DNA from 2 places in the Peribacillus sp. YIM B13481 genome. Region 1 is predicted to be linked to the other one. Evidence: riboswitches for the same ligand, from Rfam matches in the RefSeq annotation. Region 1 holds a riboswitch; the other holds the start of a gene.
What was found. Region 1 has a riboswitch for ZMP and ZTP ahead of ACFX4X_RS11795 (glutamate/serine transporter AimA). Riboswitches for the same ligand answer to the same signal wherever they lie in the genome.
Positions count from the first base shown of each region.

Region 2: it holds a riboswitch for ZMP and ZTP, as region 1 does, so the genes downstream of both, ACFX4X_RS19415 (phosphoglycerate dehydrogenase) here and ACFX4X_RS11795 (glutamate/serine transporter AimA) in region 1, are expected to answer to the same signal.

Region 1 covers NZ_JBHZPE010000016.1:57,898-63,799, reverse strand. The annotation lists gene ACFX4X_RS11800 (amino acid permease) at 462-1,850, shown strand; ZMP/ZTP riboswitch at 2,472-2,550, shown strand; gene ACFX4X_RS11795 (glutamate/serine transporter AimA) at 2,603-4,195, shown strand; gene ACFX4X_RS11790 (FAD-binding oxidoreductase) at 4,549-5,898, shown strand.
Region 2 covers NZ_JBHZPE010000041.1:20,821-26,722, forward strand. The annotation lists gene ACFX4X_RS19400 (PepSY-associated TM helix domain-containing protein) at 1-409, shown strand, start outside; gene ACFX4X_RS19405 (FixH family protein) at 437-907, shown strand; gene ACFX4X_RS19410 (DUF4405 domain-containing protein) at 1,341-2,246, opposite strand; gene ACFX4X_RS19415 (phosphoglycerate dehydrogenase) at 2,541-3,740, opposite strand; ZMP/ZTP riboswitch at 3,883-3,961, opposite strand; gene ACFX4X_RS19420 (hypothetical protein) at 4,192-4,371, opposite strand; gene ACFX4X_RS19425 (ATP-dependent metallopeptidase FtsH/Yme1/Tma family protein) at 4,420-4,629, opposite strand; gene ACFX4X_RS19430 (VOC family protein) at 4,817-5,596, shown strand; gene ACFX4X_RS19435 (GNAT family N-acetyltransferase) at 5,636-5,902, shown strand, end outside.

The DNA of each region.
Region 1 (5,902 bases):
TCATTATACTTATAAAATAATATTGGAATTCTATCATCTATTTTTCTGAAGGTCAACAATTTTTTTTGGGAGTTAGCCAGTCTTATATGAGGTTTATAACACATTGAAATGGTTTTAATTTTTTTGAACGTTCACTTGAAAAGACTTTGAATGGTTCAAAGCAGAAGTGATTGTTTTCTACTCTTTTTTTTATGTAATCACTATTATAAAATACTGATTCACTTTTTTTGAAAAGGTATTTTAAGATAGGAAAAATCGTCAAGATATATTTGACAACTGTTTTTTTGAAAAATACATTTGTGTTTTTACAGAGTATTTACTATTATAAGATAAGAAAACAAAATTAAAGTGTTATTTATATGATTACGATAAGGCATTTCTAACCACAATAATAAATAGAGTCGATTGGCGGTAAGGATGGAAGAGCATTGCTGCTAATATTGCATCTGGGGGAGTTAATCATGTCAAACAAGGAATTAAAGAGAGGGCTGGAGGCACGTCACATTCAAATGATAGCTTTGGGCGGAACCATTGGGGTCGGGTTATTCATGGGATCGGCGAGCACGATCAAATGGACAGGGCCTTCTGTAATGCTTGCATATGCCATCGCAGGTATATTTATATTTTTCATCATGCGTTCTATGGGGGAGATGCTATATTTAGAACCGACTACGGGTTCTTTTGCATCCTTTGCTAGCAGCTATATACATCCTTTGGCAGGTTATATGACTGCTTGGAGCAATTGGTTTCAATGGGTAATCGTAGGAATGTCCGAAATCATCGCCGTTGGAATGTATATGCAGTATTGGTTCCCGGAGTTACCAGCTTGGATTCCAGGTGTGGTCGCCATGATCATCTTGGGGGCAGCCAACCTCATTTCCGTAAAATCTTTCGGGGAATTTGAATTTTGGTTTGCGCTTATAAAAATAATAACGATTGTATTGATGATCATTGCCGGCCTTGGCCTTATTTTCTTTGGAATAGGGAATGGCGGAGACGCAATTGGATTATCGAATCTTTGGGCAAATGGCGGCTTCTTTACTGGAGGCTGGACAGGATTCTTCTTTGCGCTTTCCCTTGTCGTGGCTTCCTATCAAGGCGTTGAGCTCATCGGCATCGCGGCCGGAGAAGCGAAGAATCCAACGAAGACCGTAACAAAAGCGATCCAATCAATCATATGGCGCATTTTAATTTTCTATATTGGCGCTATATTCGTCATCGTGACGGTTTATCCATGGGATAAACTAGATGACATCGGAAGTCCATTCGTTTCAACCTTTGCTAAAATCGGTATCACAGCAGCTGCAGGCATCATTAACTTTGTCGTAATCACTGCGGCAATGTCCGGATGCAACAGTGGGATCTTCAGTGCAGGGCGTATGCTTTACACACTGGCATTGAATGGCCAAGCTCCTAAAATCTTTGCAAAAGTATCTAAAAGTGGAGTGCCGGCATATTGTACGATCGCTGTACTATTAGGATTGGGTATCGGGGTTGTCCTGAATTACCTTGCACCGCCGGAATTATTCCTTTATGTGTACAGTGCGAGTGTTTTACCCGGAATGATTCCATGGTTTGTCATACTTATCAGTGAGCTTAAATTCAGAAAGGTAAATGCTGCTGAAATGGAGAAACATCCGTTCAAAATGCCGTTTGCCCCTTACAGTAATTATGCGACAATTGCCTTTTTACTGATGGTGCTGGTGGGTATGTGGATCAATCCAAGTACCAGGATTTCCTTGGTTGTCGGGATTGTTTTCCTAGCATTGGTCGTAGTAAGTTATTACATGCTGAAAATGGATAAACGAATACCATTGGATGCTAAATCCGATGATGAGATTTCCAGTTAAGAAGTCTCGTGCCATTTTGATAAAAAGATGAGTGATACGAGTTTTTCTATAATAAGGATTTTTGGAGATCATCTTGTTTAATCTACGTTCATGACTCGAGCTTTGCCGAGTGTGTTTCCCCTTAGTATAAATATAATAGACACTAATTAAAGTTGTGCATAAATTGTGGATAAAACAAAGAGAGATAAAGAGAAATCTTCATCCCTCAGGCTTTTTCCCAACTTGTGCATGACTTTTTTTGGTTATTGTAGAAAAAAATTCTCAATAAAGGTATGGAGTATTTCAAGTATTTCCTTGGTAGAAAATAAGGTTTTCCTAACTGGTGCATGAATTTTATGTAAATGTTTTTGGGATATAATTTGTAAAAAATAAACGGTTCATTTTGCACATATAGGCTATTTAAGATTTTTAAGTATAATGTTTAAGGGGAATGATTATAGGTTTTAGCATATGTTCTGAAAATCGAATGTTTGTTTTTTGTACCTTTATTCACCTAATTTTTTCAAATTTAAAAGGATATTGATAGGTAATTCCGAAAAATCAATGGTAATATTTTAAAAATATAAATATTTTTTAAGTGTTGTGGAATTTAAAATAATCTTATATACTTAAAAAAACTATTTTCCTATATGTAACTGGCGCAACATGGAGTACCATGGGGGAGCATATAGAGTATAAGCCGCGCGCCTGGGCAAACACTTGATTTATAGATCAAGTGTTTTTTATTTTCCTAGGAAGAGGTGTAGGTAGAGATGAGTAATATGCATAGAAAGATGGGGACCTTTGCTTTAACTATGACAGGTATTGGTTCTATTATCGGCTCAGGTTGGTTGTTCGGAGCGTGGAAAGCTGCCCAGATTGCTGGACCAGCAGCTATTTTTTCTTGGATTATCGGTATGGTGGTAATTTTATTTATTGCATTATCTTACGCAGAGCTTGGGGCAATGTTTCCTGAAGCTGGAGGCATGGTTAAGTATCCTCAATATTCGCATGGCTCTTTTATTGGATTTTTAGCTGCGTGGGCGAACTGGATATCAATCGCTTCGACTATTACCGTTGAGGCCATTGCTTCGGTACAATATATGAGTACGTGGCCTTGGGAATGGGCCAGATGGTCTCATTCTTTAGTTGATAACAATATCTTAACGACCAAAGGATTATTCATAGCTTCTTTACTACTATTGTTCTATTTCTTCGTCAACTATTGGACAGTCAACCTTTTTGCTAAGGCAAATTCATTTATTACCATTTTTAAATTAATTGTTCCAGGTGTAATGGCAGGATCGTTATTTTTTGCTGGATTTCATGGTGAAAACTTTACAAGTTCTCAGGGTATCGCACCATATGGCTGGGCAAGCGTTTTAACAGCAGTAGCTACTTCTGGTATAGTGTTTGCGTTTAACGGATTTCAAAGTCCCGTTAATATGGCAGGTGAAGCGAAGTCACCGAATAAGTCTATACCTATTGCTGTTATTGGCTCTATTCTAATTGCAGGTTTTATATACGTTATGTTACAAGTTGTGTTTATCGGTGTAGTCGATCCGTCAATGATCGTGAACGGATGGAGTCATCTGAATTTTAATTCACCTTTTGCAGATTTGGCAATTGCTCTAAGCCTTAACTGGTTAGCGATTGTATTGTTTGTAGATGCGTTTGTTTCACCGTCTGGTTCAGGTGCCACTTATACAGCTACAACTTCGCGAATGCTTTATGGAATGCAGAAAAATGGGTACTTACCGAGGATCTTTGGTACATTACATCCACTTTATGGTGTTCCGCGTCCAGCGATGTTATTAAACTTAGGTGTATGTTTTATCTTTTTATTTTTATTCCGCGGATGGGGCGTACTTGCAGAAGTGATTTCAGTTGCCACACTTATTTCGTATATCATGGGGCCAGTTGCATTGGCAACATTAAGACGTACCGCTTCACATTTTAACCGTCCATTTCACTTAAAAGGTGCCTCTATTATTGCACCTTGCGGATTTGTTTTTGCATCGCTTACTTTATACTGGGCGCGTTGGCCATTAACAGGAGAAGTCGCTTTCATCATTGCCATTGGACTGCCTATTTACTTTTATTATCAAGCTAAAAATAAATGGAATGGATTCAAAAAACAATTTTTATCAGGTGTTTGGATGCTTCTTTACTTAGGTTGTATGATTTTGATTTCTTATATTGGAAGTGAGAAGTTCGGCGGAAAAAATATTCTTACATTTGGCTGGGATATGGTGGTCATTACATGTCTGGCACTTGGCTTCTTTTGGTGGGGAGTTAAGAGCGGCATTAAAACGGAATACATGGATGAAGCTGAAAAAATCAACAAAGAATTTATCAATAAATAACTTTTTGTGCAGACACAGTTATATGAGTATAAAGAAAACATGGTTATTTTATGACCATGTTTTTTTATTTATTTTAAAATAAGTGCTGGCGATTGTAACGTTATTTTGTTTTAAGGGTTTTTTAGTCTTTGCGAGTAAATTGGTGGAATTCACAAGTAAATAATGAAATCTTGCGAGATAAGTATGCTCTATCATATAGAAAAACTAAATATCCTACTTTTTAGTGCGGAGGTTGAGGTAAAAGTATGAATTGGATTGTTTTTAAATCACTTCCACCTATAGAATGTGTCTTTTCCTAAAGAATTTCATAGTATATATAATTCTCTACATCATCTGAGAAAGGGGTTTATATTTTGGAAAGAACAAAGCTTACCGGGCGTATCGTTACACCTAATGATGCCGAGTATGAGCATGCCAGGATAAATAATAACTTAAGTTTTCCTAAATTCCCAAAGGTCATTGTGTTTTGTCAAAATACCAATGATGTGTTGAATTCACTGAAGTGGGCCCGGGAAAATCATACACCTTTCCGGGTTAGGAGCGGCAGGCATAGTTATGAAAACTTTTCATTAGTGAACGGCGGTCTAATCATTGATATTAGTGAAATGTATAAGATCAAGGTCAATCGTGAAAAAATGATCGCAAAAATTGAAGCCGGAGCTGATTTAGGGCAAGTATATAATAAGCTATGGAAGTATGGAACGACGATTCCGGCTGGGACCGAAAGCGGTGTAGGTCTTGTAGGTCTTACGCTTGGCGGTGGTATAGGGATGTTAACGAGGCGCTTTGGACTTACTTGTGACAATCTGGTTGAAATAGAAATGGTAAGGGCGTGTGGAAAGATGGGCGCCAAACTCATTAAAGCAAATAGGAAAATTAATAGTGATTTATTTTGGGCATGCTGCGGGGGTGGAGGGGGAAACTTTGGCATAGTCACTTCTCTTACTTTCAGGGTACACCCTGTATCAAGGGTATCGGTTTTCTCCGTCACATGGGGGTGGAAAGATTTCGAAGCGGTGTTTAATGCCTGGCAGGATTGGGCCCCTCAAGCTGATGAATGTCTAACTTCTGAAATTGAATTCAAGGCAAAGGAAGTAAACCAAATTATCGCTCAAGGTGAATTTGTTGGAACGTCACATAGGTTAAAGCAGCTTCTAAAACCTTTGACGAAAACTGGTTCACCAACAAATGTCATGATAAAGGAAGTCCCGTACATTGAAGCCGTAAGATTCTTTAATGATCCGAGTGGAAATCGACCGGCCCATCGTAAGAGGTCAGGTTCTTTCATTGAAAAAACTTTTCCTCAGCGAGCAATCTTGACGATGAAGCATTTTCTGGAAAACGCTCCAAATGAAAATGCAGCCATTTGGCATCAATCCCTTGGAGGAGCGGCTGGCCGTGCGGAACCAACGGAAACGGCATTTTATTATCGGGATGCTTTAATCGCCCAGGAGTATTTGGCTACATGGACTAATCCAGAAGAAGAGCGGCATAACATTCATTGGATCAAGGAACTTAAGTACGCCTTGTCTCCGTATACGACCGGTGACTATGTGAATTGGCCGGATACCCTCATCAAAGATTGGCCAACTGCGTACTATGGAGAAAATTTCAAACGGCTTCGAGAAGTGAAAACGACCTATGATCCATACAATACGTTTAGATTCCCTCAAAGCATACCGCCATTAAAAAGGTGGGGTTGAATGG
Region 2 (5,902 bases), on a different contig from region 1:
GAAAGCACAGGATGAAGCGACTATACATATTGACCAATATTCCGGTGCAGTTCTAGCTGATTATCGTTATGATCATTACGGTTTAATAGGAAAAATAGTTGCTTGGGGAATTACCTTGCATAAAGGGACCCAATTTGGTTTGATTAACCAAATAATCAGCCTTCTTATTTGTTTAGGAATTATGCTTGTTGCATTTAGTGGTTTTTATTTATGGTGGAAGCGAAAGCCGAAAAAAGGATTGGGTGCACCAAAAGCTCCTCCTATAAACAACATGAAATTCTTTCTAATTCTATTAATAGGTCTAGGAATTTTGTTTCCTTTGGTTGGTTTGTCTCTTATTGTCGTTTGGCTAATTGACTGGTTAATTATTAAAAGAATACCTGCAGTTAAGAAGTTTTTGAATGCATGAATCGATATGTAAAGGGTGGCTTTTGCCGTGAAAAATAATATATGTATTTCTTTAATCTTTATTTTCAGCCTATTGCTAAGTGCTTGTTCACTTGAAAAGGATGTCACTAATCTATACAAAGAAGAAACACCACTTGAAGCTGAGATAATTATACCAGCATCCTTTTCGGCTAATACACAGGAGACGATAAAGGCTGTGCTTACTCAAGGTGGTAAAATGGTTGAAAACGCGGATTTTGTTCATTTTGAGATATGGAAACAAGATGGCTCCATCAAATATAGTATGGAACAAGCTGAGGCAGAGGGGAACGGTATTTATAGTTTAAGTAAAAACTTTGATAGTGATGGTCTATACTATATAAAAGTACATGCTAGTAACGATGGTTCAATCATTATGCCTCAAAAACAGTTTATCGTAGGAAAACTTTCTCAAAGTGAATTGAAATTCTTGCAAAAAGGGATTCAAAAACTAGAAGAAAGTCATGAACATCATCATTAAAAAATCCGTTTTTCAATTGAAGACCGGATTTTTTATGGATTACTACCCCGTTTTGTTGGTAATGATATGGGTAAGAATTTTAGCTATTATTTTTTTATGATTGGAGAGAATGGTATACCTATCCCGATTTATGGATTTTGGAATGTAGGCAATACCGAGCAATTTCCTCCTGTTGGAGTCTTTTTAACATCGAATATACTGCATCAACGGAATCGTCACAATTTTTAGGGACATTAGTTGAGCCAGTATATTCCCTACCAATTTTAGTGATTTTTTAAATAGGCTTTCAAAAGTGTATGTACTTCTTGATAATCCAGCTAGGCTTAGGAAGAAGTAAAATTTCCCCTTTTTGTTTTTCCCTCAGGCAGGATGAGAACAAAACGAAAGGTAATAACGAACAAAAGCAGTATCCGGTTTATGTATGAATTGCTTTTTATACACTCGTTAAATCCCCATTACTGGAGTTAGTTTTTTTCTTTTTACTTTTATTTCTCATTATAAATTTTTCCATATAATAAATGATAATTATAAATACAGACATAATGCCAAAATACGTTATGATAACACCTAAAGCATTCGAACTCTCGAATTGGCCTTTTTCCCCTTTTAGGCTACCTTCTGACATTGGTTTTTCAAATTGGCCTTCTCCCGCTTCGAAGCCGCCTTCCGGAGGGTTTGGTCTTTCTCCCCTTTTGAAGTCCCCTTCTTGAAAGTTCGGTTTTTCTCCCCTTTCGAAGCCGCCTTCTGGCATTTGTGAAGAAGAAAGATTAAACACGTTCGCAACTCCTTGCAGCTGCATGATGAAATTTGTTGAGTACATTTGATAGCCCCCAAACACTAATAAAGCAATTGTTGCTGCTCTTGCTAAAATCCCTATGAATGGTTTGGGGGTTCTGAACTTCATCATATTTTTAAAAACATTTATTACCCATTTCCAATGTAATCCAATATGAGCTGCAACTAAAATAAGCACTAAAAACGAAATGGATATATGAGAAATTTTAAACCATTGTTCATTACCAACGTTGATATTTGGGAATACAACTCTTGAAATAAAAATGCCACTGATCATAATAAAGGTCATTGTAATTAATAACATTACGTTTAAAAAATAACCAAATTTTGTTTTAAGAGGTAGCTTGCGGTCAAACAATTTAACCGTGACTTTTTTTACCCATCGCCAATTGAGCAACACATGGATGAAAAATAATACGGCAATTACTAACCCGGCAATTTCATGAAACGTTAATCCTCCTAATACTTGTTTATTGAAAAATAATACGAACGTAACGGCCATTAAAATATCTAATCCAAGCTTCACGAACATCAGCTTTTTCATATCTTATCCTCCCTAAGTAGTTTGTCCTTGATTTTTTTTAACTAACTCCCTATTCATATTGGTGAAACTTATTATGAATAGTTTTTCTTAATTTTTTATTAAGGGAGTTTAAGGAGAATTAACTGGAGGAATTGCATCTTGAAGACACTGAACTTACCAACAATTCCTTTATAACGCTAAACCCATGCAAATTAAAAAGCCTCAACTCCTTAAAGGAATTGAGGCTTGCACTGCTATTTATCATTTGGGCAAGAAAGCATCAGGGCGTTCCTTCATGCTTTCTTCCTGATTCAATTAAATAATACGGGTTGTAACGATGCCTTCGATTTGCTTGATTTTTTCTTCCAAGCTAGGAATGATATCGCCGTTTACTTCACCGTCAATGTCGATGATCGTATACGCATATCCCCCACGGCTTCTGTTAACCATATCAGCGATGTTCAAATTAAAGCCTGATACAGCCAGTGTGATTTGCCCAACCATGTTCGGAACGTTTTCATGGAATGTTGCCACACGACGATTTCCTGTAAAAGGAAGGGAAGTATTTGGGAAATTCACTGAGTTCTTGATGTTCCCTGTCTCTAAAAATCCTTTCACCTGACGTGCTGCCATGATGGCACAGTTTTCCTCTGATTCTTGCGTAGAGGCACCAAGATGCGGAATTGGAACGACATTTTTCATTTTCAGCACGTTTTCATTCGGGAAGTCTGTAATGAACTTGCCAACTTTCCCGCTTTCAAGTGCAGCTTCCATATCATTTTCATTCACTAGCTCACCGCGTGAGAAGTTCAAAATATGAACGCCTGGTTTCATGATGCCAAATGTTTCTTGGTTAAACATTCCTCTTGTGTCATCCGTTAATGGAACGTGTACAGTAATGTAATCAGATTCTGCAAACAACTCTTCAATCGTCATGGCGCGCTGTACATTGCGAGATAAATTCCAAGCTGTATCGACAGAGATGAACGGGTCAAATCCAATTACATCCATGTCTAAATCCAGGGCATCATTCGCCACAAGCGCACCGATCGCACCTAAGCCGATTACACCCAGAGTTTTTCCCTTGATTTCTTTTCCAACGAATTGTTTCTTTCCTGCTTCTACAAGCTTCGGAATTTGTTCTCCTTCGCCTTCTAATGTCTTTGTCCATGCCACACCGGCAAAAAGGTTACGAGATGAAGCCATTAATGATGTCAGTACCATTTCTTTTACAGCGTTAGCGTTAGCACCAGGTGTATTAAAAACAACGATTCCTTGCTCGGTACATTTGTCGACCGGAATATTATTGACTCCCGCCCCTGCCCTTGCGATTGCTTTTAATTGATCTCCGAATTCCATTGTATGCATGTTAAAGCTGCGAACAACGATCGCATCAGGGTTTTCACTGTCATTGTCGACCGTAAAATCGCCTTTATTGAATACATTTAGCCCGCTTTCAGCAATATTATTTAACGTTTTGATCGTTTTCACTTTTTCTAAAAGAATTGTGCTCATCTTGTTTGTCCCCTTTTGATTATGATAGTTTTTTTTCAAATTTCGAAATATTGACAATATTTTTTGCCCATGAAAATCTGCATTCTTTAAAACTTCACTATCCTCTGTTAATAAACAGAAAGAGGCAAGGGATAAAATCCCTTACCTCTGCCCAGGCGAACGGCTACGACACTATGTGTTCCCTCACGGTTATCCGTGTTTCGCCAGTTGCACATAGTCTTTTGATTGATTTTATTCTATCAAATTATTCAGCAAATTTCAATATCAATTTAAAGGTTTTATATGGAAGAAGTCAACACTCAGCATGACCGCTTGCGAATGGCCAACTTAAGCAGGTTTAATAGCCTTTGCCAAATCATGCTCACGCCAGTATTCTTCAATTTCCTCTAATGATTTCCCTTTCATTTCAAACAACACACAAACCATCCAATTGGAAAAGCAAGTTTTTTCATCATTTAGAATGGTTCATTCTTTTGACCAATAGTAAAATAACGAAAAATAGGGTGAAAATGATCATGATCGGAATGGACGTTGAAAAAAAATTGACCCATGCGCTTGTCTCTGTGTCTTGTGGCATGACCACAATTTTTTCTATATCATGTTCTTCTGCAGCGTCATTCATTCTATTCATCGAAATTTCACTATTTGGGATAGTGGCGATAAAATATTGATCCTTTTCCTAACCTTTCAGCCGCCCGCTTATTTCAAAAACTCTTTTTTGGGGCTCCAACTCCAAATATGTTACTTTGCCATCCTCTAAAGTTGTGAAAAATTCATCTTCAGTTAATTCCTCAGTCGGTTCATTGTCATTATTAAAAATAAACACAATCCCCAAGGTAACCAAGAAGATTAGTAAATAAAATATTTTATTACGGAAAATCCGCTTCATCCTACACCTTCCCCCACGAAACAAACTAGGTCAATAGTATCATATAATAGTAATCATTAACAATTATTCCATGTTCATAAAAAGAAGGCCCTGTTGATTTCTTGGACTCGGGCAGGTTAGTTGCAAAATGGATAATATTAGTAAAAAATAGGAGGTATAGCAAACTAGAAGATAAGGGGTGAAAATTTTGATTACTCATTTCGCAGATTTAGAATTACTGACAGTATCTATTGAAGGTGTAAAGCAATGCTACGCTAACCGCCTGCAGCTCCCCATTCTATCAGAATCTAAAGAGTTCATTCAGTTTCAGCTGACGCCCTTTACTACGTTGAGTTTTAAAGAAGCGTTTGAGCCCATTTCTCCAGCACACTTTGCATTTCAAGTCCCATATTCTCAATTTGATGAAGCGGCATCATTTATCCAACAATCCGGATTATTGGTCCTAAGACAAGAACATGGTCAGTATATCGACGAAACGAACGGAAGAAAAAATCTATATTTTCGTGATGGGGATGGCCACCTTCTCGAAATCATTGCCCATGATTATGTAAATGAAGATGAACTGAAGGCATCCGGAATGTTAAGAACACTTTATTTAAGAGAGATTGGCTTCCCTGTGGATTCGGTACCAAGCTTACGCGATTGGCTGAAAAGTAACCTTGGTATGAAAACGGAACAAGATCAAGATATATTTAATTTCGTAATTAGCGGAACAGCACATGCAATAGTGGTTTCAAAACAAAGGCCTTGGATCCCTATTGCCATGAAGGCCTTACCGCCAAAAATGGCGGTGACGTTCGGTACACCCGATAAAAGGTTTATTGATGAACTGACAAAACAAATGGATCACACTTTTTTAGATGACTCTAAGAAACTATTTATACTTCGTGATAGTTATCCTTTTTATATGGAACATACTCCTGAATTCAGTGCGTCAATGGTGAAAAATTTGAATTTACCTATTTGAACCGCGTTTCTCATTTAACCTGTAAAGGGGGAAATCAATTTGTTAATAAGAAAGGCAAACGTTGCTGATGCTGAGGGTATAGCAATAGTCCATGTCGATTGCTGGCGTACCACATATAAAAATATAATGCCAAGTGATTTTTTAGATAAACTGTCTTATGGGAAAAGGAAAGACGTATGGATAGAGAATATATCTAAAGATAGAAACCATGTTTATGTAGCAGAAAATAACGAGGGAGAAATAGTCGGATTTATAAGCGGAGGAAAAAGGGAAACGAATAAAGTTGAAGATTCGGGTGATCTAACT